3 regions of the Paenibacillus sp. FSL F4-0243 genome follow, and region 1 is predicted to be linked to each of the others. Evidence: predicted binding sites of a transcription regulator. Region 1 holds the regulator's gene; each other region holds the start of a gene.
What was found. Region 1 encodes Rex, which represses fermentation and respiration genes when NADH is low (regulators of the CRP and FNR family bind a similar motif). Its sites were predicted from a motif close to TTGTGAAATATTTCACAA; they were not measured.
Positions count from the first base shown of each region.

Region 2: the regulator Rex is predicted to act here: its motif matches at 8,866-8,883, upstream of NSS87_RS11835 (DUF1641 domain-containing protein).
Region 3: the regulator Rex is predicted to act here: its motif matches at 7,676-7,693, upstream of adhE (bifunctional acetaldehyde-CoA/alcohol dehydrogenase).

Region 1 is NZ_CP150151.1:4,803,686-4,814,469, forward strand. Features, by position in the region: gene NSS87_RS21400 (DUF5590 domain-containing protein) at 184-702, opposite strand; gene NSS87_RS21405 (amidohydrolase) at 872-2,173, opposite strand; gene NSS87_RS21410 (redox-sensing transcriptional repressor Rex) at 2,160-2,813, opposite strand; gene dinG (ATP-dependent DNA helicase DinG) at 2,945-5,806, opposite strand; gene NSS87_RS21420 (hypothetical protein) at 5,943-6,584, opposite strand; gene panD (aspartate 1-decarboxylase) at 6,696-7,079, opposite strand; gene panC (pantoate--beta-alanine ligase) at 7,072-7,962, opposite strand; gene panB (3-methyl-2-oxobutanoate hydroxymethyltransferase) at 7,964-8,830, opposite strand; gene NSS87_RS21440 (biotin--[acetyl-CoA-carboxylase] ligase) at 9,166-9,966, opposite strand; gene NSS87_RS21445 (CCA tRNA nucleotidyltransferase) at 9,956-10,784, opposite strand, start outside.
Region 2 is NZ_CP150151.1:2,704,702-2,715,485, forward strand. Features, by position in the region: gene NSS87_RS11780 (LysR family transcriptional regulator) at 1-317, shown strand, start outside; gene NSS87_RS11785 (SAM-dependent methyltransferase) at 709-1,413, shown strand; gene NSS87_RS11790 (MFS transporter) at 1,518-2,732, opposite strand; gene NSS87_RS11795 (hypothetical protein) at 2,906-3,115, shown strand; gene NSS87_RS11800 (phosphotransferase) at 3,112-4,074, shown strand; gene NSS87_RS11805 (DUF3888 domain-containing protein) at 4,135-4,620, shown strand; gene NSS87_RS11810 (hypothetical protein) at 4,800-5,135, shown strand; gene dnaN (DNA polymerase III subunit beta) at 5,136-6,284, shown strand; gene NSS87_RS11820 (hypothetical protein) at 6,356-6,976, shown strand; gene NSS87_RS11825 (nitroreductase family protein) at 7,084-7,701, opposite strand; gene NSS87_RS11830 (DUF2785 domain-containing protein) at 7,962-8,807, shown strand; gene NSS87_RS11835 (DUF1641 domain-containing protein) at 9,016-9,459, shown strand; gene NSS87_RS11840 (NAD(P)/FAD-dependent oxidoreductase) at 9,499-10,677, shown strand.
Region 3 is NZ_CP150151.1:5,059,885-5,070,668, reverse strand. Features, by position in the region: gene pgmB (beta-phosphoglucomutase) at 1-160, shown strand, start outside; gene NSS87_RS22655 (sensor histidine kinase) at 790-2,511, shown strand; gene NSS87_RS22650 (response regulator) at 2,531-3,859, shown strand; gene NSS87_RS22645 (sugar ABC transporter permease) at 3,977-4,897, shown strand; gene NSS87_RS22640 (carbohydrate ABC transporter permease) at 4,899-5,771, shown strand; gene NSS87_RS22635 (ABC transporter substrate-binding protein) at 5,904-7,367, shown strand; gene adhE (bifunctional acetaldehyde-CoA/alcohol dehydrogenase) at 7,768-10,389, shown strand; gene pflB (formate C-acetyltransferase) at 10,642-10,784, shown strand, end outside.

The DNA of each region.
Region 1 (10,784 bases):
AGGGCTGTTACTCTTAAAATAACAGACCTTTTTTCGTATGAATCTTTAAATCCCAATATATAAATCCACTCTTATAGTATATCACAGTTCGTGTACTAATAGTATATCAAATAATATGTCATTTTAAAAAACAAGCGAACCATAAATGGTCCGCTTGTTTCTCTTATAATGCCTTTGTTTAATTTAGCGGCTAGGTAAACTGTAACCTTCACCCATTTGAGCCCCATCCGAGAACCGATAAAATTGATAATAATATCGACCGCTTTGTTTATAAAAAAGCTGCCAAGCATACTCCCCGTTATATACTCCTGGCAACAACCGCTCAATGCTGATGTCCGGAAGATCGGCTTTTATAAGGCTACGCATTTTCGCTTCAGAGGTCCCTTTACTTAGTTCTTCAGCATATACTGCGTCGGTTCCTTCAGCAAACTTCCCGTCTACAGTAAAACGTACCCAAACCATCAACTCGGTCCCGGCTTCATTCTTCCCTGTTAAGACCCAGTACACCGCATTTTCATCCCACACGGATTTCTGCGCTTTGGTTACCTCTGTCAGACCAGCACTGGTTTTAGCGACATCCTTAGCGATATCTCGCTCGTTCCATTGATCTTTCATAATATAAGCATAGAACTGGATAAGTCCAAACAGAAGGAGCAGAATCAGAACTGACCCCAGGAGGATCCATTTTTTCCTTTTCTTCAAGGTACAGCTCCCTTTCTAGTAATATATCTTTTTTGATTATATAACACACCTGTGTGTTTATCCAAAGTTTCATATCCAATTCAATGATCTAATTATCAGAAACACAAAAGGCTGTAACTTTGCAATCGCAGAAAGTCACAGCCTTTCAGTTATTCGTTATGATCTTAGACTACCGTTTAAGCAGTCCATCAAATGATTCTTGCGCCTTACGACGGATTGCTTCCTCATCTAGCGTTACACATTCTCCATGTTTTACAACCTGTTTACCATTCACCCATACATGCTCAACATCCTTGGCACTGGCAGAGTATACAGCATGAGACAACAGATCTGTGTGTGGTAGCAAATGCGGCTGGTCTATATCAATCGCGATAAAGTCCGCTTTCATGCCAACAGCGAGTCTACCCACATCATTTAAAAAGATAGACTTTGCGCCATACTCTGTAGCTATACGCAGCGCTTCCGGAGCTGGAACAGCCGTCGGATCACCACTTACACCTTTATGGATGAGGGCTGCAAGACGCATCTCTTCAAACATATCCAGGTTATTATTGCTTGCCGCACCATCTGTACCCAGTGATACCTTCACACCAGCCTTTAGAAGATCCGTAACCCGAGCCACTCCACTAGCCAGTTTCAGATTACTTCCTGGGTTATGAGACACGCCTACATCATGACGAGCCAGTATCTCGATCTCTTCATCATTCAAATGAACGCCATGTGCAACAATAGACGGACGTGTGAACATTCCAAGCTTCTCTAAATGCGCTACAGGCCGAAGTCCGTAATCCACCACATTCTGCTCCACTTCGCGTTTGGTCTCGGACATATGGGTATGCATCGGTAAATCCAAATCATGTGCCGCTTGAACAAACTTAACAAAGAAGTCCGGTGGGCAAGTATATGGGGCGTGTGGCGAGATCATCGTCGTAATTCTACCATCAGCCTTACCATGCCAATTTCGTGCAAAAGAAATCGCTTCCGCAAGCTTGTGATTTTGTACTTCCTCTGGGCATAATCCGATTACGCCTCTCATCAGTACAGAACGAATGCCTGATAATTCGACTACCTCTGCTACTCGATCCATATGATCATACATATCCAAGAAGGTTGTAGTACCACCTTTTAGCATTTCCAGTACCGACAAGGAGGTTCCCCAGTATACATCTTCTCCAGTGAATTTCGCTTCCATCGGCCACATCTTCTCTTGAAGCCACACCTGAAGTGCTAAATCATCTCCATAACCACGAAGCAATGACATTGCCGCATGGCCATGTGTGTTTACCAGACCTGGCATAAACAGCAGACGACTGCCATCAACAACTTGTACATCATCTTCCATTAAAGGCTCTTCTTTTCCTATGTAAGTGATCAAATCATCTTCAATAGTCATATATCCATTCAGAACCGGCTCATCCGTTCCCGGAATAAGAAAACGCCCGCCCTTAATAATCGTTTTACTGCTCTTCATTTCCGGTTTCTTCCTTTCCGTCTTTCAAATAATAAGCAAGGCTTTGCAAATCCGTTGTAAAATCGGCAGCATGAACCCGGATATTCGATGGTGTTTTTAGAATCACTGGTGCAAAATTCAAAATCGCCTCAATGCCAGACTCAATGAGAATATCTGCTACATTCTGCGCTTCTGAATCAGGCACAGTAATGATCCCAATTCGAATACCTTGCTCACGAACCGTCTGACCAAGCTCCTCCATCGGTTGAACGGTAAGAGAGTTAATTTTCCGCCCTACCTTAGGTGCATAGGAGTCAAATATAGCGGTAATCTTCATAGTATCTTTCAGATAAGCATTGTAATTAGATAATGCATGTCCAAGGTTACCGGCACCTACTAAAGCCACATTCAATTGTTGATCCAGCTTCAGAATATGACGGATTTTTTCAATAAGATAAGTTACGTCATACCCGATACCTTTTCTACCAAAGTCTCCAAAATAAGCTAAATCTTTACGAATTTGAGCAGGATTCAAATCAAGTTTTTGTCCTAGTTCTTGTGAGGAAACGGTTAATATTTCACGTTTCTGGAGATCATTCAGGAAACGCAAGTACACAGGAAGTCTGCGAACAACGGCTTCTGATATTTTATCCGATTTCATAATTTACCTCCTAATTTAAGTGATATTCTGTTCAAATCCTATCGAAATTTCTGCACCTCGTCTCAATGAAGAGCGGTATTCTTATACCGCCCTTCATTGTAGAGTGATTAATTAGAGGGAAGACGCCCTTTTCAAGAAACGCCTCCGTCCTCCAACCACTCCGCTATTCGAGGAACCATTTGATCCGTAAGCATATGCTCCATTTTCGGGCCAGGCAACGAATACAGGAAATACTTCCCATAGTGAGATTCGATCACCCTTGTGTCATACACAATAACAATACCCCGATCTTGCGCTGTCCGCACCAGTCTTCCAAATCCTTGCTTAAAGCGGATAACTGCCTGAGGAACAGACAACTTCATGAACGGATTCTTCTTCTGGGCTTGTAATAACTCAGACTTCGCTTCCGCTAGGGGGTGATTCGGCGGTTGAAATGGAAGCCTCACGATAGCCAAGCATGTTAATGCTTCACCCGGAATATCTACACCCTCCCAAAAGCTGCTTGTTCCTAACAGCACAGAGGCTGCACTGTCCTGAAAACGGCGGATCAGCTTACTACGGCTGCCCCCCTCCACGCCTTGACCTAGCACCGTGATCTCTTGTGAGGCTAGAGCCTCTTTCAGAGGATCATAAACCTGGCGTAGCATCTTGTAAGAAGTAAACAGGACAAGCATCCGCCCACGTGTTGTAATAGCTGCTTCTGCTAGTGACTGTACGAGTGTATCGACAAATCGGGCATCGCCTACACTCCCCTTCACACTTGGGAAATCCCGCGGAATAACTAACAGCGCCTGCTCCCGATACTTAAAGGGAGAAGGCAGGAGTGATGTCATCAGACGCCCCTCTTCCGCAGCTTCATTAAGTCCGAGATTATCAATCATAAACTGGAAAGATTTATCCACAGAGAGTGTCGCCGAAGTTAGTACGATACTTTTCTTCTTGTCGAAAAACAGCTCCTTAAGCTGATTACTAACATCAACAGGAACGGCATACAGCTGTAGCGATTTACTGCGATAATTTCCATTCGCCTCCAGCCAATATACTACATTCTCATCATTTAATCCCATAAAAAACCGTACTTGCTCACGTATAGAAGCTAAATCCTTAAATAAGCCGCTAATATCGGTAACTAGGCTATCTGAGGAAGATTGACCTTCTTGATCTCGCATCTCATTAAGCATTTTATCACCTTTACGGATAATTTCGCTTAATGTCAGATTCATAGTATTCTCTAAAGCAACCAATTCATCCCAATCTTTCGGTTTACGGGTAGGAAGTAGCCGCATGACTAACTGGCCGGCTTCTCCCGCCGCTGCATCGCTGCGTTCCGGCAAGAGGCTGAATAGTTTATCACTAAGCAGATCCCAGGTTTCTTTTACGGTAAGAAGGTCCGGATAGATTCTATCGATCACTCCGCTCCATTCAGAAGCTTCCTCACTGCCTGATGACTGAAGCATTTGGCGAAGTGTAGGAAGTTGGCCATTTCGACTATCCTTATAAAGACGCGATAGTGTATGTGCCACCGTGAAATGCTTCATATGCATGCCTAAATGCTTGCCAGCCACGTCCTCCAGATGATGGGCCTCATCTATTACAAGATGTTCATAAGCCGGAAGTAGTTGATGCCCAGCCTTAACATCTGCGAAAAGCTTAGAGTGGTTCGTAATGACCACGTCTGCAATACCAGCTTCATGCTTAGCCCGATGATAATAACACTTACGGAACCAAGGACACGAGCGACCCAGACAAGAATCGGTATCGCTTGCCACCGTCTCCCAAAAATCTCCGCCACGTCCACTTAGATTGAGCTCTTCGTCATCTCCTGATTCACTTTGTGTCAGCCAAACGATCATCTGAGCCGCAGTAAGCGCATCTTCCCTCGGACTTATAAAGTCTTTTTTATTAATTTTATGTTCGAACTTACGAAGACACAAATAATGCCCTCTGCCCTTAAAAATTGCAGCTTTAAATGGAAAAGGAACTACCTGCGTTAACAAAGGAATATCACGCTCACGCAATTGATCCTGCAGATTAATAGTATGAGTGCTGACCATGACTTTTTCATTAGTGCGTACGCTTTGGTATATGGCAGGCAATAAATAACCAAGGGATTTACCGGTTCCTGTCCCTGCTTCGATCAATAGATGCTTATCTTCGGCAAGTGCCGTCATCACCTCATTGATCATAATATCCTGAGCTTCTCGGCTTTCATACTGTGGCAAAGTTTCCTTAAGTCGTTTCGTTACTTCATCCATATAATCTGTAAAAGATAAATTGTGTAGTGGATTCTCAGCATGCTCGTCTCGAGGTGGAGCTAATTCGTTCCAGTCTCCTACAGCAAGCGCTAATTGACGATAGAAAGTCAGATCACCTTCGGGCTGAAGCGTCTCCGCTTCCCGTTCACGCAGCAGACCATCAAAATACCAACCCAGATCACTATCCTCTTCCGTAAACAGCTCACAGAGTCTCTGAATCGTCAGCAGAGGCAAATCGTAGAGCTCCTCCAGACATTTCAGCAATACAAGAGCAGTTGCGAGTGCATCACTGTCTGCCTGATGCGGACGATCGTGCGTCACTCCAAAATGTGCACTAACTGATCCTAGTTGATAGGATGTGAGGGAAGGAAAGCAGATTTTCAGAAAATCAATCGTATCTAAAATCCGCCCTTGAAATGGTAAATACCCACATCGGTCTAAAGCATTTTGCAAAAAATGGAAGTCAAATGCGACATTATGCCCTACAAGCACAACATCATCCAAGAGTGGGACAAGCTCCATCATCATCTCATCCAGCTCAGGTGCATCCTTTACATCATCATCGGTAATCCCCGTTAGACCAGTTATAAAAGGAGGTATCGGCGTTCCGGGCTTGACGTAGGAACCATATACCCGGGAGATGGACCGGTCTTCTTCTATAATTGCAAGGCCAACCTGGATAATTTCACCCACGGATTGGGTTCCCGTTGTTTCAAAATCAAGCACGGCAAATTTCATTATAATTCTATTCCCTTTCAATTGAGACTCTTAATCAGCATAACAGAAGTTGCGAAAAAAGGCGATGCACACCACTGGTTCAGGGGATGCATCGCTAGAATGAAAATGCGGAATAATAAACCGTAAACGTAATAATTTACAATAATGAAACAAGCTGATTTCCGAAATGAAGCTTACCTCCTCGGCGGCGGCAAACCTCCAAATTAACGGTTGGTTCAGGAAGTGCCGGGTCAAGTTGCAAAGAAAGGCCAAACAGCTCCTGCGCTTCATTGAACCGTTCTTGAGAGGCCCTGATGCAACCTAAAGCGTTATAAACCATTGCCTTCAGCTTGGTTTCCCGTATCAAACCGAGCATATGGTTCAGATGGCTCCAAGCAGCTTCCCCCTCCCCTTCCTGCAGGTAAGAGATGGCTAAATATAATCGAGCAGCCAAGCTATCCGGATATTGCACAATAACTTCCTTAAACTGTTCAATACATTTTCCATACATCAGCAGCTTATAATACCCCTGACCTCTAACAAAAGTATCCATGCACAGCTCGGGTGCTTCCTGTTCTGGCACTTCCTCTTCAACCACAGTCGTAAAATCTACACTTTCACGAAAGTGACTTAGCTTCTCTGCAAAGGCCAGCCATTCATCCATCACTTTATCACTAAGTCGATGCAGCATATTATAATTGCATAAAAGCTCATTCCGGCGGGCACCCTCCGCTGTAGGGTAATCTGTAACGATCTCCTGAAGCACCTTGTTCATTTCAGCAAACAAATGTTGAAACATGGGCTATCCCCCCTTACTGAAGATGAAATCAGTTCAGCTTGCCTGACTTCATTTTCTGCGAGAACGGGGTCTTTCATCCCTGCCATTCATTACATGGCGTAAGTCCATAATTTAAGCGATTGTAGCATGCAATTCATGATCAGCCAGCTTCACTGGTCTGTTGTTCTCATCCACGAATACCACCGTTGGCTTATGCGACTCCAGTTCTTCCGAAGACAACATCGCATACGAAATAATAATTACTGTATCTCCCGGTTGAACAAGACGTGCAGCTGCACCATTTAGGCAGATCACACCACTGCCGCGAGGCCCTGGAATAACATAAGTTTCTAACCGTGAACCATTATTGTTGTCCACGATCTGCACTTTTTCATTCTCAAGAATATCTGCCGCTTCCATTAAGTTCTCATCAATGGTAATACTTCCCACATAATTCAAATTCGCTTCTGTCACCGTCGCACGGTGAATTTTGGATTTCATCATATGTCTAAACAAGAGCGGCAACCTCCTTTGGAATAAATACATTATTGTCAATTAATCGCGTTCTGCCAAACTTCACGGCAAGCGCTATAATAATTTCCCCATTTACATCCGTTAATAAAACTTCGTTCTCTAAGCCTTCCAGATTAGGGAAAGTCAGTATTTCCGCATAATCAATGACCGCCAAAGGAGAGCTGGAAATAACCGAGGTCAACAATTCCCGCACTTCAGCAACGGTTGTTACTTTTCCTTCTTCAATGGACTGACGTGCTTCACGCAAGGAACGAGATAACACCAGTGCTTGAGAACGTTCCTCTGGAGATAAGAATACGTTACGCGAGCTAAGTGCAAGTCCATCTCCTTCACGAACGATAGGGCAAGGTACAATTTCAACATTCATATTCAAATCAGATACCATTCTGCGGAGCACAGCTACTTGCTGAGCATCCTTTAGCCCGAAGAAAGCATAATCTGGCTGCACGATATTGAATAGTTTATTAACAACTGTTGTCACGCCATTAAAATGCCCTGGACGCGAAGCCCCACAAAGTCGAGTGGTAAGCTCTGATACCGAGACAGTAGTCCGGGTAGGCTGCGGATACATTTCTTCCACACTGGGGATAAATACAATATCGACACCTTCGCGTTCCGCAAGCTCCAAATCACGCTCTTCATCGCGCGGATAGGAATCATAATCCTCATTCGGTCCGAACTGCAGCGGGTTCACAAATATGCTCATAACGACCGTGTTGCTCATTTCTCCCGCCCGCCGAAGCAGACTGGCATGTCCTTCATGTAGGTATCCCATGGTTGGAACAAACCCAATCGGGGTATGTCCACCTTGTCTCATATATTCCAAAGCTTCGCGAAGTTGCTTAATGCTTCTGACGACTCTCATCTTATTCCCCATCCTTTCCGGCACCGCCGTATAAAGATTCCAGAACGGTTTCATCTGCTTTAAAAACATGACCTTCATCTGGGTACGAGCGATCCTTCACTTCTTGCACATATTGGCTGATACCCTCACGAATCAGGCTACCCACATCTGCGTAGGTTTTGACAAAACGTTTCTCACGGTAGGGTGAGGCATAACGCAACAAATCATGGAAAACCAATACCTGTCCATCACAATAACGACCTGCACCAATCCCAATGGTCGGAATGCTCAGTGCCTCAGAAATTGCTTGTGCTACTTCTTCTGTCACCAGCTCCAGTACCACTGCAAAAGCACCTGCTGCTTCAAGGGCCTTAGCTTCATCCATCAGACGTTTTGCATCTTTGGCGTCCTTACCTTGAATGCGGTAGCCGCCAATCATATTTACCGATTGTGGTGTAAGTCCAATATGCCCCAGCACAGGAACTCCCGCAGCTACAACCGCAGTAACTGTCTCACAAATTTCGAGACCGCCTTCCATTTTGACGGCATGAGCCCGCCCTTCCTGCATCAGTCTGCGCACACCCCGCAAGGTTTCATCTATACTTCCGTGGTAGGTCATAAATGGCATATCTGCCACAATGAATGTTTTTTGTGCGCCCCGAGTTACCGAACGAGTGTGGTAGACCATATCGTCAATCGTAACCGGTAAAGTTGTATCATATCCAAGTACCACATTTCCCAGGGAGTCACCCACCAGAATAAGATCGATACCGGCTTCTTCAGCAAGTAGAGCCGATGGGTAATCATAAGCAGTCAGCATGCTTAACCGCTCACCATCTGCTTTCATTTTTTTCATTTTCACAATATTAAGTGCTTGTTTGTTTGCCATTTCTCTCTTCGTCCTCCTTTTTGAAATTACATCCCCGTAAAAATCGCAACAAAAAAACCTTTTAGCAACGATTTGCTAAAAAGGTCCGAAGGGCAAAAAAGAGTCACTCGCGATCGTCCCTTCTGTCTCGGTCCTTACGGCTCAGAGCAGAATCCAACGTAACCGTCTAACGCAGTTATGAAGGTGATTCCAATAATAAAACCATTATAAGTTCATCAGATCAAGAGTACAGTTCGCAAAACGATACCGCCTCTGCCCCATAGTATAACAAAAAGGACTCGGAAATACACGAAAAAAATATGACAGGGGATGACACCCTGTCATATAAAAAAGATTTATAAAAGCTCGATTTCACCTGAGCATACGCTAGAAATCTCTCCTGCGCTGTTTTTAAGGATTAGTCCACCTAACTCATCCAAACCTACCACAACACTTTCAGAGCGTCCCTGAGGGCTATTCAGAGCGATTTGGCGACCCAAAGTAACTGACATCGACTCCCACAGCTCTTTGATAGGTTTAAAACCTTGTTCCATGTAAAGATTGAAATGCAGCTCTAACTCATTCAATACAGCTCTTACCAGTTCCGAACGGTCAATAGGGACACCGCCCCGCTGAATCCGAAGAGAAGTCGCTACTTCCTTCAGATGATCAGGATAATCGTCTTCAGTCAAGTTCGCAGAAATTCCAATCCCGGCGATGCAATAATGAAGCTCTCCTTCTCTTAGCGAAGACTCGAGCAAAATTCCACATATCTTTCGACCGCCCGCAAGCAAATCATTTGGCCATTTAATCCCGGCGTCTACTCCGGTTACACGGCGAATTGCCTTACAGACTGCAACCCCAGCAAGCAGTGTTAACTGAGGAGTCTGTAACAAAGGTAACTTCGGACGCAATACAATACTCATCCAAATGCCTTTGCCACGAGGAGAAAACCATTTCCTACCCATTCGCCCTCTAGCACCGGTCTGTTCTTCAGCGATTACGGTTGTTCCTTCTGGTGCACCCTTTTCCGCCAATCGTTTGGCTTCCTCCTGAGTAGATACGACAGACTCCAGGAGCTGAACTCTGTCTAGCCAATTCGAATCAGAAGCTTCCTGCTTCAACCCGGTTAGCGACAGCGCTTTTTCATAGCTCATGTCCATCCATCCTTTTTGCTTCAAGCAGCAATTCTTGTTTATTGTTAAGAAGATCTCCCGAAGCAGTCGCCTGCAGAAGTGCACTCAGCATATTGCCAAGCCAAGGTCCTGGACGTTTCTCAAGCGCTTCCGCCAACTCATTGCCTGTAACAGCAAGCTCCGATAAGCTCTTAAGCGGCATCTGTGAGATCCAGTCTCTTGCAGCTTGCAAATGGATCAAGCCATTTACAAGCTCTGGCGCCGCTGGGGTAGTGACAGCGGGTGAAATCTCTGAAACCGCTGGCGGGTTCGCAGCGGGAAGGCCACCTGCTGGCAGGATCGCCAGCAGCGAGAGCCACCCTTCGGCGGCTTCCACGCCGAAGGTCAGCACGGCGGCGATCCAGCGCCGCCGCAGTAGATCTGTGCCGCCCGGTTCCCCCGGCGGCACAGCCTCCAGGGCAGCGGTCCAAGCTTCGCGGACCCGCAGCACCTGGACGACGCTGGTACGCGTCGTCCCAGAGAACGTCCATGCCCGCAGCAGCTCATCGGCCTCCTGGGCCGACTGCTTCAGGGCATGGAGGAGAAGCACCCACCGCAGGTGGGCGCTCTCCAGTTCCCCTATCCCGGCCGTTAAGGCGGCAGCAGCCGCCAGATCGGTTCCGGTCCAGGGGAACGGGGCTTTGCCGCGCGCGAGCAGCTCACAGCGCGCTAGCATAGCAAGGCCGCGCCGAGGATGCGGCCCCTCTACGATGCGGTCCAGCTCCGCGCGGACACGCTCCACAGCAATATGCGCCAGCTTATCTCGCTGGCGCAGTAGCCCCCTCCACGTATTCTTAGCG
Region 2 (10,784 bases), 2.1 Mb from region 1:
CGGCAGCAAACTGTCCTTATCGCAAAAAATTAGAAAGTGTGCTACAGGAATCAGGTGGTGCACCGTTCGATACTATGGAGATTGGAAGCATGTCGGCTCTAAAATATTTTGTGGAAAGTGGCTTAGGCGTCGCTCTTGTCCCTGAGATAGTCTTGAATCCGGCCCCTGCAGGAACGGTAGTGCGAAAACTGGAGGGAAAGGTTATCGATATGACCTGCGGTATCCTATGTAAACTTTCGGATTATCCCTTGAAGCTGGCGAGCTCCAGATTGTATCATTTTTTAAAGCAGGAGCTATCCGCGACAAGGATATTTTGAATTTTAAACGAATTGTATGTATTAGGAAAAAAAGAGAGGGCGGTGCTTGATGTTTTTAAGGAGAAAATTCAGTTTCTGGTTTTCGATTATTAGTATCATCATCTGTCTGGGTGATTATTTGGGGATTGAGATCGCAAACATCATTCTTGTACGACTTAATCCAATTATAGATACGCTGATTTTCATGAAGCCCTTTGCAAACTGGATGGTTGATGTTAATAATACTGAATGGGCTGCAAGCAGTATATTAATCAGCGTCAGATTTCCCACGTATGTAATTCATTTTGGGTCGTTCCTGATTCTAGGACTTCTTATAGATTATCTTATACATATATTTAAACAGAAGTAAAAAGCGAGCAGTATTAGCCGAGATGAGGAAAGGTGAGATGAGATGAGCGGAGTAGAGGGAAAGCTTGAGTTGGAGAGGATTGTTTTTATAGGAAGGACCTTTGAGGAATATTTACAGATGTTCAAATTGAGAGAAGCGGATCTTATAGGCAGGCGGATTTTGGATTGTCCTGCAGGTGCCTGCTCTTTTACAGCGATATCGAATCAGTTAGGGAGTGACGTGACTGCTGCGGATATCGCTTATTATTACTCTGCGGATGAGCTTGAAGATAAAGGTGTTCAAGATATTGAGCATGCTATGTCTGAACTGGTTAAGGTACAGGGCAATTTTGTATGGGACTACTTCAAGTCTATAGAGGATTTGACACAAGCGAGGAGTAGGGCTTTAAACGATAACATCAGGGATCAGAGACAAACCCCGGAGCGATATGTTCCTGTGATTTTACCTAATCTGCCGTTCAATGATGAGGATTTTGATCTGACTTTGTCTGCGCATTTCATATTTATGTATAGTGATCGGCTGGACTATGATTTTCATCTAAAGACTGTTAATGAACTTATGCGGGTGACTAGAGGAGAGCTTCGTATTTTCCCTTTAGTTGATCTGTCTTGCAAAAGATATGAGCATCTAGATCGTCTTATAGATGAGATGGTTCAACAAGGTTTCGCTGTGGAGGAGATGGAGGTTCCTTATGAATTTCAAAAAGGGGCAAATCAGATGCTGAGCATTAGAAGAATGAAGCCATAAGATAGTAGATAGCTATAGTTTGTAAAATAAAAAACGAGGGCGTTCCTAAGCAGTTTTCATCGCTTTGGAGACACCCTCGTTTTTTAATATAGCCCTATAAAAAATTACGCCACTTTCTCTTTACGTTCTGCTACATAACAAGCAATCCCCAGTACCAGACCGAGTCCTACCAGAACGGCACCGACCCATGGCAGCGAAGTAATCGCAAGATGAGAAATGACCCATCCGCCGATGAAGGCACCTGTTGCGTTTCCGAGATTACCTGCGGAATGACTGGTTGTAGAAGCGAGGGCGGGAGCGGCCTGAGCTAGACTCATAATCCGTATTTGTAGTCCTGGCATGACCGCAAAGGATACCAAACCCCAGAAGAATATTGTGATGACCGCAGCTACTGGACTATGCATTGTGAAGGAAAAGATCGTAAGAATGACACTAACCGCGAAATAAAGTCCCACGATAGAAGGCATCAGCTTCCAATCTGCAAGCTTCCCGCCAACGATATTCCCGATGGTTACACCACAGCCGAAGAGAACTAGTATCCATGTCACACTATGCTCGGCAAAGCCGGTAACTTCCATTAGCAGTGGCGCTATATAAGTGAACACCGTGAACAAGCTGGCGTTACCAAGCGCACCGATCAGTAAGAATAGAAGCAGTTTAGGATTAGCTAGCGCAGAAATTTGCTGGATTACACTAGCAGGTTTGTCTTGTTTAATCTTTGGAATGAAAATAAGAATGCCGATTAGTGCAGCGACGCCCATGACTGCTATCGCAGCAAATGAGGCGCGCCAGCCCATGTTTTGCCCAATAAATGTTCCTAAAGGAACACCGATGATATTAGCAATCGTTAGACCAGCCATCATAATGGATACGGCTCCGGCCCGCCTATTGGGCTTGACCAGATTAGAAGCGATCACTGCACCAACGCCAAAGAAAGTCCCGTGTGTTAAAGCTGTGATGATACGAGCAACCATAAGAACGGTATAGTTTGGAGCAAATACAGAGATTCCGTTGCCTAGAATAAATAATACCATGAGCAGGCATAACAGTTTCTTTTGCGGAATTCGTTGTGTAAGGATGGTTAGAATAGGAGCACCGACGGCTACCCCAAGGGCATACATCGTGATGAGCTGACCTGCAGTAGAAATACTAACCTGTAAATCTTTGGCGACATTTGGTAAAATACCCATGATGACAAATTCAGTCATTCCAATGGCAAAAGCGCCTACCGTAAGCGAAAGAATAGAGATGGGGAAAGGTTCTTTGCGTGTTTTTTCCACACGGGCTGGTTCCTTGTTGAGGTTTGGAATTGCGTTCATGGTGCCGATGTTCAACCTTTCTTCTGTCTGTAATGAAGCTCCACCCTTATTAAGATGATAGATCCGACAAGTAGTACTGCTTTATATTATTTAGTTTTCTGAAATTATTTTCAAGAGAAATATTTATTTCAGATATTTTCATTTTAAATAATCATAGAAGGGATGAATTATTCATGATGGATGAAGGTGTAGTCCAAGTGCTCGAATTACCGGAAATGAAGCTAATAGGCTTGAGTATTACTTCTTCCTTTGTAGGGCACGAGACGGAAAGAGTAGAAGCGATGAAGAGAGAGCAGTATGATCATGCACTGGCTATTGAAGTTTATCAGTTTGCTAATCCTACGTGGCCTGATGAGGTTGATGTGTACATTCCATTGCGATGAGAAATAATTATAAGCAAGCAGCTTTAATGGCGCTCCGGCACTTTGACCTCGATTGGACACAGATTCGTTTTATCCAACGATCGGACACCTGCACTTTTGTAATAGAGACTAATAAAGAGGGGACTTTTTTGCTGCGTCTTCACTCGGGGAGATCTAAAGAAGAAATTAACTCCGAAATCGCTTGGCTGGAGCTTTTGAAGAGCAAAATCGATGTCCCTCTGCCGAAAGGCGTTCATGATCGAACGGGTTCTGTTACGTTCAAAGTGGAGCAAGGTAATGAGGATGGTATATATGCATCGTTAATGCGCTGGGTTGAAGGCGAACATGCGAACGAAAGACTTACCGAAGATCAAATTTACAAAGAAGGCGTTCTATTAGCCAAGCTACATAAAGCGGCACAGGAGCTTGAGTTACCTCCAGGCTTTAATCGTCCTGTGTGGGATGAACATAGCTTTAGAAAAGCAATGCTCCGATTAAAGCTGCACTACCATAGTTTTCTTTCGGATGATGAGTTCGTGCTGTATCAGTCTGCGGCTGAGAAATCATACGGCTGGTTAAGCAAGCAGCATAAAAATAAGAACAGAAGGACTTATGGGATTATCCATGGTGATTTACATCAAGGGAACATCATATTTAAAGAGGGTGAACCTCGACCGATTGATTTCGGAAGATGTGGCTGGGGATATTATCTTTATGATGTGGCACATACCATTCTAGGGTTGTATCCTTTACAAAGAGAACTGGTCATTAAGGGTTACGAAAGTGTGGCCAAGCTTGATGGGGAGTGGTTTCAGACTTTAGAGAATTTTACGGTCATGGTTATGATCGAAAATTATTGCCATCACGCACCCGACCCTAGAGAAACCGCGGGACTGAAAGCAGAACAGCCTTATGCGCAAGCGATTCTAAGGAATTATCTTAGGGGAGATCCCTTTCTTTTTAACACAATTGAGATTTAGCGTATAAAAATAGGGCCTCATTGGGGAATTTATAAAAAGTTCCCTAAGGAGGCTATTTTGATGAAAAAAAGCTGGATTGCTCCTCTTCTTATCGCAGTTATGTTCTTGCTGGGGCAACAACCTTGCTCCGCTAATGGGTTAGTTCAACCGCAAGCCGAGGCTCCGTCCAGATCTGATTCGGAACCGAAACTTCCAGATCAGGATTCCCGCGAGCTCATGTACAAAGACACACTAATGCTCTTTCTTTTACCCCATATTGAGAAAAAAATGGCTGAGATTTATGCGCCACTTCTGACGATAACTCCTACAGTGTATCCTTATTTAGTAGATGTTACAGATATAAAGCGAGTGAATGGATTTCGTCGGTTTGATTTCTTAATTACACTCAATATACACCCTACAGTGGGTCCACATCTTTCCGTTGGAGAGGATACTATGACTTTTAGAATCACTCCTGGTCCTAAGGTGAAGTTAGAATCATTCAAGCATTTGAGAGACCCACGAAAGTCTGACCTTACACCAAATTACCAGAATATCTTGAGATAGTGTGGTAATTTACTCTTACAATCACAATTTCGAACGCTTACCCAGCTAACCACACACTCCGATCTATGGGGTGTTTTTTTTGTGTCTAGAATGGTGGTGGATTATTGGCATGTATGGTATTATGAAAATAGTGGATTTATTGATTTTAGTTACTAAATTCAAATTATGAGGTGTGAGGATTGAGTGATCATAAATTCGAAGACGAACACAGAGATGAAATTTTAAGTGAATTCAATTCTAAAATCACAAGCGATATCACAAGCAGATCTAAGGATAAAGTTAAGGTAGGCGTAGCTACTAAAGATGGGCAGTTAGGATTTCTTTTTACGAGGGGAGGTCTTCGGGAAGGGGCTGGCAGAAAAAGCACCGGTATAACTAAAAAGGTATCTTTGACGTTACCAGAAAACATCTGGCAGGAGATAGAGCAGGCCTGTGAGGAACAGAACGTATCTCGCTCCCAGGTATTTCGGAACATTATTGAGGCACATTTTGCAAAGGAATCTAAGGAGAGTTAGGTGAGGTCTTTGCTAATCCATGTGTCAAAAGATTCTCTTAGCACTGCACTACAAGCAGTCTTAAAAGCTATATCCGCGAATAGTTCCTCCCGTGTTCTTTCCGGAATACATTTTCAGGCGCAAGCGGAGGGTCTGACTTTAACAGCCAGCAATATAAGAATGACCATTGAATATAAGCTTCCTGTGAAGATTGATTCGATGATTGTACACAAACCAGGTGAGATCGTAGTGCCCGCACGTTATTTTTATGAGATCATCCGCAAGCTTGACCCTGGATTAATTAGGCTGGAAATCGCAGAGACATTGATTCTAAATATCCAATCGGGCAATACTCAGTTTCGTTTATGCGGGATGGACACTGCAGAATTTCCAAGAATCCATTACATGGATCATCCAAATACTCAAAAGATACGTATGAAGAACACACTGTTGAAGCAAATATTTAAACATGTGGTTTTTGCGGTCTCTTCGTTGGAGACTAGACCTGTGCTCACAGGTGTTTCACTTCAAATAGATAATCAAATTATTCGCGTAGTCGCCACTGATGGCATCCGCCTCGCTCAGCATATTGTTGAACACGTAGAAGATTACGGAGCAAGTCCTTTAAATGTCATTATACCGGGCAGCACCCTTGAGGATCTTTTAAAAATAATAAACGATGATGAGGGCAGCAGCATCCAAATCGAGATAGGTCAGAAACAAATCAGATTTATTTCTGATGGCTTGAGGGTTCAGTCTGCGCTACTTGAGGGCACTTATCCCTATGTCGATAATTTAATTCCACAAGTATATATATCCGAAGTGATCGTTAAGACAGAGCGTTTGTTGCGTGTGGTTGAACGTATTGCTATATTGGCTGGTGAAAGTGTAACGCTCGGTGTATATCCCTCCGGTATACTTCATTTAATATCCAGGACCGCCGATGTAGGTGAGGCAAAAGAGGAGATTCCATTGGAGTATCTAGAAGGTGAATATTTTCGAGTAGCTTTTAACGGGAAATATTTCAGAGACATCCTTCGGGCGATCGATAGTGAGACGCTTAGAATAAAATTTGCTGGAAAAGAAAGACCACTGGTGATACAGCCTGTAGACATGACTTCATCCACACTTTTTTTAATTACACCAATGAGGACGCAGGATGGAGGATAGGCATATGAGCTTGCTAAGAAGAGTTCTCTTTGCTGGAAAAATATTATATTAATTACTTGGAGGAATGATCTATGAATCTGTTTCAGATGGGATCAAAACCGCATGGGACCGAACGAATCACAGCATTTTTAGAGGATAATTATGTGAGTATCGGATATCCCGGAATAGGGGATTTGGAGAACATCAGTAAAGTGGAGCTCCGTGATCGGATGATTCATACATACCAATACAGTGAGTTGGAGCTTACAGAACATATACAAGCCATTCAACTCTTTGTACATACGATGCAGGATGGCGATTATGTGTTGGTGTGTGATGGCGATTGGGTACATCTAGGAGATCTTGGCGATTATTTTTACAATGAATTATTTGACGCGCCAGACATCGGTACATGCCATCGACGTGGTGTAACTTGGCTGAAAAGTCTTCCTATAACCGATCTAAACGCAGGGATAAAAGAGTTTCTTAGCGATAGTGGAGTGGTCAAACAGTATAAGGGGCCGATGCCTAGTGCTCGTGTGGATCTGTGGATTACAGGTTCTTCTGTTTCAGAGCAAGCGGTGAGTAATCGAATGCATGTGGATGAAGAGACATTATCAATGGCGCTCGATATTTTGAAGGAAGCTCTTGTTAGTGAGAACGCCGAACGACGGGAACGAGCAGCAATTGCAATTCTTCAGTATGCTAAGTAGTGAAGAAAGATTTAAGTTCCACATCCTTAGTAAAAAAGCGTTCCATCCGAACTTCAAATATCGGATGAAACGCTTTTGTTATATCTATCGATATCTTCCAATAACCCTCAGATAAATTCAACGAATTCATTGACCGGTTTACGATAGCCACGTGGTCTGATTTTATGTTTCTTGTCTTTTCCGATAGTGATCAGCATAACCGGTACCATATGATCGGGTAGATTTAAAGTGGATTGAATCGCTTCCGGATCAAAGCCGATCATCGGGCAGGTATCCCAGCCTTTATCTTTGGCAATCAGCATGAAGTGCATGGCAGAGAGTGAAGCATTCCGAATAGCCTCATCTCTTTGGAAAGCATCATTTCCTTTGTATGCATTGTTAATCGTTTCTATCTCTGCATCATAATCCTCTTGACTCATAGCCCCTAAAGCTTTAAGTCCTCCGAAGATTTCTGGGGCTTTTAGATAAGCATTCTTATCCCCGAGCACCACTATTACCGCTGAGGCGGAGTGGATTTTATATTGACCGTAAGCCGCTTTACGAATCTCTTCTTTTAAATTCTCATTAGCAACCACTTTATAATTGGCATGTTGAAGATTATATGCAGATGGAGCCAATCTGGCGTAAGAGAACATTTCCTCTAGTTCATTCTGAGGGATCTTCACCCCTTCAACAAAATTCATAGCAGACCTGCGGGATTCAATCAAATCTGTAAAAGCGCTCATGAGTTATTCCTCCATATATTATGTATTTGCTTGTTAATTATAAATAAGTGATATTTATAAATGAACTAACTATTAGTTACTAACTCAAAATAGCACAGTTAATTATATTCGTCAATGATTAAATTCACTTCATTTACATTCAGCTCTCTAAGTACTTTGGAATGTCGAAGAATAATTACTATGTTGTAAAATATTGGGATGTAAATTAGGATATTAGGATACGAAAAATTTAAATTGCTTTTATTAATGAAAGGGTGGGAATGTTGAACGATACTAGAGAGCAGTTGATAAAAGACTTGCAAAGAATTGAAGAGAACGATTACGAGCTTAGAAGTGGAGAACAATTAAGGGATTATGTGAAATTGATGCTTGAGTACATAGGAGATCCGCAGCCGAAGCTACGAGACGACTTGATTTATTCCACCTTCTACAAATGGATTAACGAGAAACAATGGTTTAGTGATGCGGAGCTTCGTGAACTACTTTTGATTCTCCTTGACGAGCAGCATTTGTTCTATCACATTGGCAGCAAAGAAGATCAGGCTGTGTTCACAAGAACGTTTTCGGTACTGATCGTTGCGCTGATTCTTCAGCGGCATAGGGAACAGGCTTTTTTAGCTAGCGCAGAGTTTACAAATGTGAAGGAAGCGCTGATTAGATATTATGAGGAAGAACAGGATTTACGAGGATTTATGCCAGAAGAAGGCTGGGCTCATGCTGCAGCCCATGGCGCAGATGCCTTGGATGAACTGGTACTCTGCTCGGAGAGTGATGCTGCAATAAGGGAAGAGGTTTTGGCAGTCATCCAAAGGATGCTTTACAACGATCAGCACATATTTAGAGACGAAGAAGATGAACGGATCGCTACGATTGTAGCTACAATGATAGATCATCATTTACTTCCACAACAATCCATTGTCGACTGGATTCGCAACTTGGAGCAATGTGGGGGGTGGCCGAGAAGCCGTGGCCAGTACGTTGCTCGTGTGAACACCAAAAATTTCGTTCGTTCTCTGTATTTTAGATTGCTACCATTAAAGAACAATCCAGCAATGGTCGAGGTTTTATTGAAAGCGGAGATGAATTTGAATAAATTTACACAATAAGCATTTAATCATCTATGCATGTATAAAAAATATCGAAAATTATGACTAATTTATTTTAATGTAATAAAAATCACAAAACTTTAGAAAAAATCAAAAACTTTGTGACATTTATAACTTGATAAGTGCTATAATAGAAATATGGCGTTATAAGTTTTTATTTTTTTATTACTATTAAGCAGCAAAGCTTATTTGCAGAGGAGATTCGGATATGTCAGAAACAATCACTCAAACACAACCTGAGCAAGAATCACCAAAATTAGCTGTCACTCAAGAACAAATGAATGTTCTAGAGCAGCTATTGAAGCCTGAAGTTCAGGAGTCGTTAACTGTCTTAGTGGAACAGTTGCCAAAATTAACAGAGCTTGTCGGCGTGCTCACAAAGTCATATGACTTTGTTCAAACTGTTGCTGCGGATGAAGTCTTGAAAAGTGATACGGTAAGTGCAATTAAAGAACTTGCTGAACCAGTGGTGCATTCGGCGAAGAATATGGCAGCTACAGTGATCGAAGCGCAAGATCGTGCGAATGAAAATAGCGATGTGATCGGTGTATTTGGTCTTATGAAGATGATGAAAGATCCACAAGCACAGAAGCTTTTCCGTTTCGTAAATGCTTATCTTCAAGTTGCCGGCGAACGCAGTCAACAGAAATAATATTTTTTATATCTCATTCGTAAGGACGGAGGAAACATCATGTCTAAACATATTGTCATTCTAGGAGCAGGTTATGGTGGTCTACTAAGCGCCTTAACTGTACGCAAGTACCTGAAGAAGGACGAAGCTAAAATTACAGTCGTTAATCAATATCCTACACATCAAATTATTACAGAATTGCATCGTCTTGCAGCGGGTAGTGTTGCAGAAGGTGCTGTTGCTATGCCATTAGCTAAGCTTTTTGCAGGTAAAGATATCGACCTGAAAATTGCAAAGGTGAATTCTTTTTCTGTTGAAAACAAACAAATTACACTATCTGATGGTGTGACATTGTCCTACGATGCTTTAGTTGTGGGTCTTGGAAGCACTACGGCTTATTTTGGCATTCCAGGTCTTGAGCAATACAGTATGGTTTTGAAATCGGCAGCAGATGCTAACAGAATTCATCGTCATATTGATGAGCGTATCCGTGAATATGCGAAGTCTAAAAATCCAGCGGATGCAAGCATCCTAATCGGTGGCGGTGGCTTAACAGGTGTTGAACTTGTTGGTGAAATCGCTGATGTGTTGCCAACACTCACTAAGAAATATGGCGTGGATCCTAAAGAAATTAAACTGATGCTGGTTGAAGCAGGCCCTAAGATTTTACCAGTATTGCCAGATGCATTGATCGAACGCGCAGTGGCAAGCTTAGAAAAACGTGGTGTTCAATTCTTGACAGGACTACCTGTTACGAATGTAGCGGATAATGTCATTGACTTGAAAGATGGTCAAAAAATTATTGCTAACACCTTCGTATGGACTGGCGGCGTACAAGGAAATCCACTGATTGGTGAGTCCGGTCTTGAAGTGAACCGTGGTCGTGCAACGGTAAATGAATTCTTGCAATCCACATCACACAAAGACGTATTCGTTGCTGGTGACAGCGCCGTTGTCTTTGCCGAAGATGGTCGTCCATATCCACCAACTGCACAAATCGCTTGGCAAATGGGCGAATTGATCGGGTACAATCTTTATGCATACTTGAAGGATAAATCATTTGAATCCTTTAGTCCGATCAACTCAGGTACGCTTGCGAGCTTAGGTCGTAAAGACGGTGTAGCCATCGTTGGTGCTAGCTCAACTCCGCTAAAAGGATTGCCTGCAACCTTGATGAAGGAAGCAAGTAATATTCGTTACTTGTCCCACATTAAAGGATTGTTTAGCTTAGCTTATTAATTGTATTATTGGAAAACCTGCTCTAATTTGAGCAGGTTTTTTTGTTGATCTCTAGTGGTTTCTACCATGAATTGTTAATGATTGTCCTAGTACGTAGTATTCATTTT
Region 3 (10,784 bases), 260 kb from region 1:
GCTAGGCTTACAGCCGGACGAATGTGTCGTGTTTGAGGATGCGGAAGCGGGCGTTCAAGCAGGTAAGGCTGCAGGTATGAAGGTAGTAGGCATAGGTAAGCCGGAAGTGCTGAAGGAAGCCGATATGGTTGTAAAAGGATTGTATGAGTTGTTGAGTTAAATAAAAAGGGGACCGACTCCAAAGTAGCTGATGCTACTGTGGGGTCGGTCTTTTTTTGCTTTAAATTCCTGTGCTCACGCTGTGTATTCAGCTATCAAGTACAACTGCGCACACCAAGTAGTAATGTCGCTCATTGGGTAATCCAATCGCTCATCCAAAGGCTCAACAAATGTGAAGCCCACAACAGTGTAAAACAGAGGCGAATAATACCTCTCATAGCCCCACGCAGTGGCCTTCACTCTCCCGCCCTATTTTTCTATTTTTGTTTTTTAAGAATTCCGGTGATGGAGTTGCGGAGTGGAGGTTTGGAGCTGGAGAAACGAAGTGGTCGCCTTTATCCTCAGATTTCTACCGCCAAGCGGTATAAAATCAGGAAATCTGAGGATAACAGCGATCGTAAGCCCAAACGCTCCACGCAGTGACGTCTATATCACATGCTCTTATAATCCGTACAACAGAAAAAAACTACATACAAATGACCATAAAAAACTTTAAAATGAACATATGTAAGCGTTTATCCCTTTGATATAGTTATTTAACCCGGAGGTGTGACTATAGTGTTGTCTAGGCTTATTAGATTGATTCGAAAGCTGAACGTCAAGCAGCAGCTCATCCTGCTATTTCTGATTATGATTTCTCCGATCTTCTTTTTGAACATATATGGGAATTTGAAGGCAGAGCAAATACTGAAGCGCCATGTTACGAATGCATATGTGGAATTGAACAAGCAGAACTTTACGATCATTAATCGGGATATCGATACAGTTAATAAAATCACTACCACCGTGATTCAAAATCCTCTGATTCAGCAAATGAATATGACTGGCTCGGATACCATACTGGAGCGGGTCAAACGATATGAGACAATAGAGAAGCTGTTGGTCAGTTACTCTCAGGGGGCTGAACGTGGTGATGGCATCTATTACTCCCTTTATATATACGATCCGAATGATTATTACTTTTTTGCTCCCAATTTTCCACAGGTTAAGAAGGCGGGAGTTTATTTCTTTTCTAAAGCCGAAGAGCCTTACTGGTTTGAGGAGGTTGTTCAGAAGAAAGGACGCGGCTCGCTGAAGTTCACGGAGAGGCTAAGCGCTCAAGCGGAGAATTTAAAGACACTTACTTACATGAGAGCTGTAAACAACATTTCCAGAAAAGCGGAGACTATAGGGGTTTTGGTCATCACCAAAATGGACTCTAAAATTGGAGAATCTCTCAAATCCATCTCTTTGCCTGACGGCGAAATTTATTTAACAGATTTAAACAATCGTGTTCTCGCCTCCACTACGAATAATACTGGAGAAGTGATTGAGCTGCCGGAGACGGTTGTTGCCGAGGATCTGGAAGGTACAGTGGATGTGATTACCTCCGATTTTATCTATGTGGTTAACAATAACCATGCGCTTGGACAAAAACTGGTCTACAAAGTTCCAGTGAAGGCGCTACTGCAGCAACAGAACGAAATGAAAAGTGTTATTCAATATATCACCGTGGCTTATGCAGTATTTGGACTAATTATGATTACGTACTTCTGGCGTTCATTAATGACTCCTTTGCAAAAGCTGGCTTTTTTCGTGCGAAAATACGAGCCGGGTAATCGAGTTCCAGAGACACCACGGAGGGGGAGTAACGATGAGGTCAGTGTGCTGATTGCTTCTACTTATGATATGGCCCGAAGGCTGAACGGATTAATCACATACAAATATCAGATGGAGCTTAAACAGAAGGAATCCCAGCTTCAACTTCTATATCAACAAATCAACCCTCATTTGCTTTACAACACCCTAGAGAGCATTTATTGGAAAAGCTCTTTAGAAGGAAATGTCGAATCCGCCGAGATGATCAAGGAATTGTCCAAATTAATGAAGATCAGTCTTAGTCGGGGAAGGGAGCTGATCAGCCTTGAAGAAGAGCTGGAGCATGCAACGGCCTATATCAAGCTACAGCAGCACCGTTATGATTATGTATTTCAAGTTGTGATGAATATTCACCCGGATACGAAAAGCAACCTAATTCCAAAAATCACGCTGCAGCCATTAATAGAAAATGCTATTATTCATGGGGTTAAAAATATGGGCGAGGATGGTGAGATCACCATCACAGCAGTGTGTGAGGATGAAACCGTTAGGATCTCTATTGAAGATAACGGCTATAAGTCTGTTGACTATGAAGCCATAGAAGCTGTATTGAATGATGAAAGCCCCAATCCCACTAGCGGTTATGGTATCCGCAATATTAACCAGCGTATTCATTTACATTTTGGCTCTGATTATGGCATCAGCTATACCCCTCGTACAGAAGGCGGAACGCTAGTAACAGTTAAGCTTCCGAAATCGGAGAATCAGGACTAAGGAAGGGGAGCATGCAGATATGTTCAATATATTGGTTGTGGATGACGAACCATTGATTTGTAAAGGATTGAGCAATTTATTAGCTTCATCCGGGCTGGATATTTCTAATATCTATACAGCTAATAGCGGATTTGAAGCACTAGACTGTATACGTATGGAGGAAATTGATCTGCTCGTTACGGACATACAGATGGGTGCGATGAGTGGAATTGATTTGATGCAGCATGCCAAACTAGCCAAACCATGGGTACAGACCATCGTGATTTCTGCTCATGAGACGTTTCAATATGCTCAAATGGCTGTTAGGCTCGGGGCAAAGGATTATTTAATCAAGCCTTTGAATAGTGAGCAGTTTTTGGATTCGGTCCGAAATGTACTCCTTAAGATGGGGAAGCCCTCACCAGAACTAGATGTCTTCATGTCTGGAATTAACGAAAGCTTTCGACTGGAAGAGCCGCTGCCGGAATATAGCAAGCTCTTGAACGAATTGCTCATTGACCCTGGAGTTGTACTAGCTGAAGGAGATAACCTGCTGAAGCTGGATAACCTGAAGCTACAAGGGCCGTATTTTTCCGTCTTAAAACTTAAGGTACCACTGACTGGAGTAAACCAGGAGAAGCAGTATACTATTCGGGACAGACGGCTTCTTTGTTATGCTGCGCTGAACATTGCCAAAGAATTAATGGATCAGGAATGGAACTCGATAGCCTTTTATGCGCCAGATGGAGAAATTACGATCATTATTCAATGGGATGAAAAAAGCTATGAGGATTCTTCTGCCGGCCAAATCAACAGGCTAGACATACTTGGTCGTAGTCTTCATTTTAATATCCATAAGTATTTACATCTGAATGTGGTCATTGGCATTAGCCAGATTTTAAAGGGGCTTTCGTTTATGGCCGTGTTGAACCGTCAGGCCTCTAATGCAATTCTCTGGAATAATGAGCATAGTGACCATTACGTGTTCTATTATGGGGATTTCAACTGGAACAGTTACACGAGTGATCCTTCTGTAGAAGAACTTCATACGCATAGCAATCTGATCGTACAAAAAGCAAAAGAATATATTGACGAGAACTATGCGCAAAAAGGACTGACGATTCACGATGTGGCTAAGAAAAATCATGTTAGCCCCAATTATTTGAGCTACCTATTTAAGAAAAATACAGGTTATAACCTGTGGGAATATGTAATTAAGCTCCGGATGGAAGAAAGTCGGGAGATGATTTTGAATACCGATCTTCGCAGATACGAAATTGCGGAACGTGTGGGTTATGAATCGCCCGAGCATTTTAGTAAAATTTTCAAAAAATATTATGGGATTAGCCCCAGTGAATTGAAGAAGTAAAAACACTCATGACTTCGGTAGATATAGACATGTTCAGTACAACCCTCATTTCCTACAATTTAAGGTAGGAAGCATTTTGCGAAAAATGCTGATAGAACAATGGAATGAGGGAGCCTGATGAATCAAACCGCAGTAGTAACCGAAAACCCGGCGACGCTGAAGGGGACACCGTACAAGCAAAACCGCTGGAAGAAAAACTTTTGGGGATATATGTTCCTCGTACCTGCCGTAATTGTTTTTATTATGTTCTTGTGGGTTCCAATTTTTAAAGGCTTACTGTACAGCTTCTACCATGTTGATTTTGTGAAAGGTAATAGCTTTGTAGGCTTTGAGAACTACAGTAGAGCACTTAGTGATCCAGATGTTTTGACCGCATTAAAGAACACTGGGTATTACATGTTTCTATGTCTTATTATCGGTTTTTGGGTTCCGATTGCTTTTGCCATCATGATCTCGGAGCTGAGAAAGTTTGGGGGCTTTGTACGTGTAGCGGCTTACCTTCCTTTCGTAATGCCTGGTGTGGTTCTCTATGGACTGTGGAGATGGCTTTATGATCCGGTGGGCCCGATTAATGCGTTACTAGGCACAATGGGTGTGGATCAGGTTGCCTTCTTAACAGATACAAGATGGTCGATGATTTCCCTTGTGTTTATGGAAACATGGCAGCAGTTCGGATCAGGGATGCTAATTTACTTAGCTGCTGTACTCAGCATTCCAAGAGATTGGTATGAAGCCGCTGAGATTGATGGAGCAGGTATATGGGCACGTATAAAGTACATCACATTGCCTTCACTGCGTAATTTAATCTTTTTGATGCTGATCCTGCAAATTATTGGTACTTCACAAGGATATCAGTCACAGATGGCGCTGCTTGATGGCGGTCCAAATAATACTACGCTTACCTATGCGCTGTTGATCGTGAAATATGCATTTACAAGACTCGATTATGGAACAGCTACTGCGCTTGGCATGTTAATGTTCATTGTCCTAGGTGGTTTGGGCATTTTACAGTTCAAGCTTAACAAGGAGGACTACTAAGATGAAGAGCGCAGATAGAGGAATTCTTTCAGAACACGATTTGAAAAAAACAAGTAATAAGATCGTTTATGGTTTGATGTGCGTCGTTATTTTGGTTATGGTTTTTAGCATGCTATACCCGATTTGTATGACGTTATTCAACGGGTTGAAGTCGAATCAAGAGGTGAATTCATTCCCGCCGCATTTTTTCCCTCAGGAATGGCACTTCAGTAATCTTAAAGATGCGATGAATTACATTGATCTACCCATGTTCCTTAGAAACACCATTTATATCTTTTTAGGGAATATGGTCGTGACGCTTGTCGTATTGGGAATGTCAGCTTTTAGTATTTCTCGTATGAATGTTCCTTACAAAAGAGCTATTTATTTCTTCTTCCTGATGACATTGTTTATTCCGGCGACCAGTTACATGATCCCGAACTTTGTCAATTTGAAAGAGCTCGGATTGCTGAATCAGTATGCGGCTTTCTGGTTGCCAGCGGGAGCGAACACGTTCTACTTTCTATTGTTAAAGAACTTTTTTGACGGGATTCATCCAGAAATCTTTGAAGCAGCACGAATTGATGGGGCCTCTGAGCCGAGAAGCTTTTTCTCCATTGCCGTGCCATTATCCATTCCGATTTTTGCTACATTAGCGATCTTTATCTTTTCTACTGCATGGAATGACTGGTTCTGGCCATCTCTGGTTATGCACAGTGAAGAGAAATATACGCTTGCGACAGCCATTTATAAATACGTTATTAATGTGAAGGCACTCAATACTAATATTAAATTTGCAATCCTGTTTATAGTATCCTTGCCTCCAATCATTGTCTTCTTAATTTTCCAGAAATTCATTATGCGTGGGGTTGCTTTGTCGGCAGTGAAAGGATAAGCAATTATCGACGAATTTATCCACGGATCGTAAACATGCACATGAAAGGAATATAAATGCACCTCGTTTGTAAACGGTTTCTAATTTATGATCGATATGTAAGATAATTATGAATTGAAAAGGGGAGTTTCAATGCGTAAGTACTCTAGCGTTCTACTAAGCGTACTTGTAGCCGGATCGTTGCTATCTGCTTGCAGCGGCAACAATAACGGAAACACAGCGGGGAACAAAGGCGGGGAAGCATCTGCTGCGCCAACAAATGCGGTAACGGATAATACAGCAACCGCTACGGATGCACCAGTGGATGACATTACTCAAAGAAAAGTGACGATCAAGATTCACTATCCAACACCTGACCTGACTGAAATAAGAGCACAGGAAGACGACAAAATCAAACGTTTCCAAGAGGTATATCCGAACGTAGAAATCGTTAAAGACGACTGGCAGTACAATGTAAGTGAAATAGGAATCAAAATGGCTGCGAATGAAGCACCAACCTTCTTTAATACTTTTGCTACAGAAGCTAAATTCCTGGTTGAAAAGGGCTGGGTTGCTGACATCACAGATCTGTGGAACAAATATGAATTTAAAGATCAAATTAACACCGTGCTTCAAAATCAATTTATTATCGACGGCAAAGTTTTCGGAGTAACACAAAAAGGTTATGTAACAACCACTATGATCAACAAAAAAATGCTGGATGAAAAAGGCGTAGCCATTCCACCTATGGATTGGACTTGGGATGATATGCTGAATACGGCTAAAGGTGTAGCCGATGCCAAAAAAGGGATTTCCGGTATTGCTCCAATGGGTAAGGGGAACGAATCAGGTTGGAACTGGACCAACTTCCTGTTTGAAGCTGGCGGAGAGATTCAAAAAATTGAAGACGGTAAGGTTATAGCTACATTTAATTCCGATGCTGGCGTTAAAGCACTGGATTTCTACAAGAAACTTAGATGGGAAGCTAACGCGATTCCACAGGACTGGGCACTTGGTTGGGGCGATGCTGTAGGTGCGTTCCAACAAAGTCGTACAGCAATGGTAATGGCCGGATCTGATGGCGTTATCGAGCAAGCGTTGAACCAAGGTGGACTGAAACCTGAGGATGTGCTTACGTATCCTATGCCAGCTATGGAAAAAGGCGGAAAACACACAGGGGTACTTGGTGGTGACTATCTAGTAATTAATCCAAATGCTACGCCAGATGAACAAGAAATGGCATTCCGCTACATTACTTTTGATTATTTCTCTGACAAAGGTTTGGAAGCACTGGATGCAATTCTTCAACAACGTACAACCGATGGCAAATACTTTATCCCGCCGCTCTTAGACTACTACTCAGCTGATTCTGAGTTTGGTAAGAAGACCAAAGCGGTTTATGACAAGTACACAAATGTATACCAATATAGCCCTGACATTATGGGACTTTTGGATGGTAAACCTGAAGCTCAATACAACACACAGGACTATTACGCAACCATGTCCAATGTTATTCAAGAGCTGTTTTCCAAAAAAGGAACGGATTCCAAGAGCCAGCTAGAAGCAGCAGCTAAAACAGTGCAAGAGAAATTCTTTGATACGATTAAAGCGGAATAGTCTAATGCAAAAACCGGCCCCTTTGGGGTCGGTTTTTTGTTGTGAAGATTTATAAATTTATAAATCTTCAGAAATAGTGATAATCAATTGGAAATTATTACAGTGTAGGGAAATCGTAATTGACTGTGATGAAGAGAATACGTTTTTGTGTACTGATTATAGATATATGGAATAAAAAGGAGCTGAAACTTTGCTTATTAAAGTATAATTCTAAGATTTAAAGGGTTTTATAGCACATAATATGGTAAAAAGACTATAATATGATCGAATGAAAGCGCTTTGAAAACAAATCAAAAAAACTTTATACTTTGTGAAAGATTTCACTATACAAGGTGGAAATCATGTGATAAGATAAATGTGTAGAGAAAAACAACTAAAAATTGACAGGAGGACGAGGGAGATGGCAGTTAAGAACGAAGTCGCCGCCCAAGTTAAACAAGTTACCGCTGAAGAGTATATTCAGAATTTAGTGGATAAAGCAAAAAAAGCGCATGAGGCGTTCATGGCGCTAGACCAAGAGCAAGTTGACACAATCGTTCATGCAATGGCGTTGGCTGGACTCGACAAACATATGTACCTCGCAAAATTAGCCGTAGAAGAAACTGGACGCGGCGTATACGAAGACAAAATTACGAAGAACATCTTCTCAACTGAATATATCTGGCACGGAATTAAATACGATAAAACAGTAGGCGTTATTGAAGACAACGCTTATGATAGCTTCCAAAAAATTGCTGAACCCGTCGGAATTGTTATGGGTATCACACCGGTAACCAACCCTACATCCACCACGATGTTTAAAGCGTTGATTTCGATTAAGACACGGAACCCTATTATATTCGGTTTCCACCCATCTGCGCAAGAGTGTAGTGCAGCTGCTGCAAAAATTCTTCATGATGCTGCCGTGAAAGCTGGCGCTCCTGAGAACTGTATCCAATGGATTGAAATGCCAACAATGGACAAGACAAACGCATTGATGAACAACCCAGACGTTGCTCTTATCTTGGCAACTGGTGGTTCTGCAATGGTAAAAGCAGCTTACAGCTGTGGTAAACCAGCACTTGGCGTAGGCCCTGGTAACGTACCTGCTTTCATTGAAAAGAGCGCGGATATTGATCAAGCCGTAACGGACATTATTCTTTCTAAAACATTTGATAATGGTATGATCTGTGCTTCCGAGCAAGCTGTTATTATCGAAGAACCAATCTTCGATCAAGTGAAGAAAAAGATGATTGCTAATGGCTGCTACTTTGTGAATAAAGAAGAAGCTGCCAAACTGACTAGTGGAGCAATGAATGTAGATAAATGTGCGGTTAACCCAGCAATCGTAGGTCAATCCGCAGTGAAGATTGCTGAAATGTGTGGCATTCAAGTCCCTGCCGGCACAAAGATTCTGGTAGCAGAACTTGAAGGTGTAGGCACTAAATATCCACTTTCCGCTGAAAAATTAAGCCCGGTTCTTGCTTGCTACAAAGTTAAGAATGCAGATCAAGGTATCGAACGCGCAGCTCAAATTGTTGAATTTGGTGGTATGGGACATAGCTCGGCTATCCACTCCAACAATGAAGAAGTAATCATGAAGTTCTCTAACCGTCTGCAAACAGGACGTATTCTCGTTAACTCGCCTTCCACACATGGTGCGATCGGCGATATCTACAACACTAATATCCCTTCGTTGACTCTGGGCTGCGGATCTTATGGTCGTAACTCCGTGTCGCAAAACGTTACAGCAATCAATTTGATCAACGTGAAAAGGGTGAATCGTCGTACCGTGAATATGCAATGGTTTAAAGTACCTGACAAGATATATTTCGAAAAAGGCGCTACTCAGTACCTGACCAAAATGCCTGATATCACACGTGTCGCAATTATCACTGACCCAATGATGGTTAAGCTTGGATATGTTGAAAGAGTTGAACATTACCTGCGTCAACGTCAAACTCCTGTAGCTATCGAAGTGTTCTCTGAAGTTGAACCAGATCCATCGACAACTACAGTTGAAAAAGGTACTGCAATGATGAACAGATTCCAACCGGACTGCATTATCGCACTTGGCGGCGGCTCCCCAATGGATGCTGCAAAAGGAATGTGGTTATTCTATGAACATCCAGACGCAGACTTTAATGGTCTGAAACAAAAATTCATGGATATCCGTAAACGGGTATACAAATTCCCTAAACTTGGTAACAAAGCTAAGTTTGTAGCGATTCCAACAACTTCGGGTACAGGTTCGGAAGTAACATCTTTCGCAGTTATTACCGATAAAACAACTGAACAGCACACTAAATATCCTTTGGCTGACTACGAGTTAACTCCAGATGTGGCTATCATTGATCCAGAGTTCGTATACAGCTTGCCAAAAACTGCTGTTGCTGATACAGGTATGGACGTATTGACACATGCTATCGAAGCTTATGTATCGGTTATGGCGAGTGACTATACTGATGGTCTAGCTATTAAAGCGATCCAACTGGTATTCCAATACCTTGAAAAATCGGCGCTGGAAGGCGACAGAGTAGCACGTGAGAAAATGCATAACGCATCAACACTTGCTGGTATGGCCTTTGCCAATGCATTCTTGGGTATTAACCACAGTTTGGCACATAAATGGGGCGGACAGTACCACACTGCTCACGGTCGTACTAACGCGATCCTTATGCCACACGTTATCCGCTACAATGCTAAAAAACCTACGAAGTTCGCTTCGTTCCCTAAATATTCGCACTTCGTAGCTGATGAGCGTTATGCTGAAATTGCCCGTATTCTGGGATTGCCAGCTCGCACAACTGAAGAAGGTGTAACTAGCCTGATCAATGCTATTCGCGATATGAATAAAAAATTGGGCATCGAAGAATCGTTCCAACAACTGGGCTTTGATCCTAAGGACTTCGAATCCCGCGTAGATTATTTGGCTGACCGTGCGTTTGAAGATCAATGTACAACTGCCAATCCTAAGCTGCCACTGGTTTCTGAGCTTGCTGATGTATACCGTAATGCGTTCTACGGAAGATTTGATAATTAATAAATGGTTAAATAGAGAATAGGATAGTTGTGGACTTAGATAAAGGTGACAAATATCACTCGAAAGGTGATATTTGTCACAGTGTTTTTATAGAAAATAAACTAGAATGTTTATATAAACAACGGTCCCACATATGAAATGTTGATTGTGAAATTTGGAACAACCACATCTTTTGGGGATCACGAGACACGGGATCAACCTTCAAGCCCGCGATCTCTACAAATATAATAAATATAGATGGAGGGATTTAGCATGTCGGTGATTGAAAAAGAAGTAAATGAAGTGAAATCCGGTTGGAGAAGCTTTACAAAAGGTAAATGGTCCAAGAAAGTTGACGTTAACAACTTTATCGCTAGTAACATTAAGCCTTATGAAGGTAACGAAGAGTTCCTCGT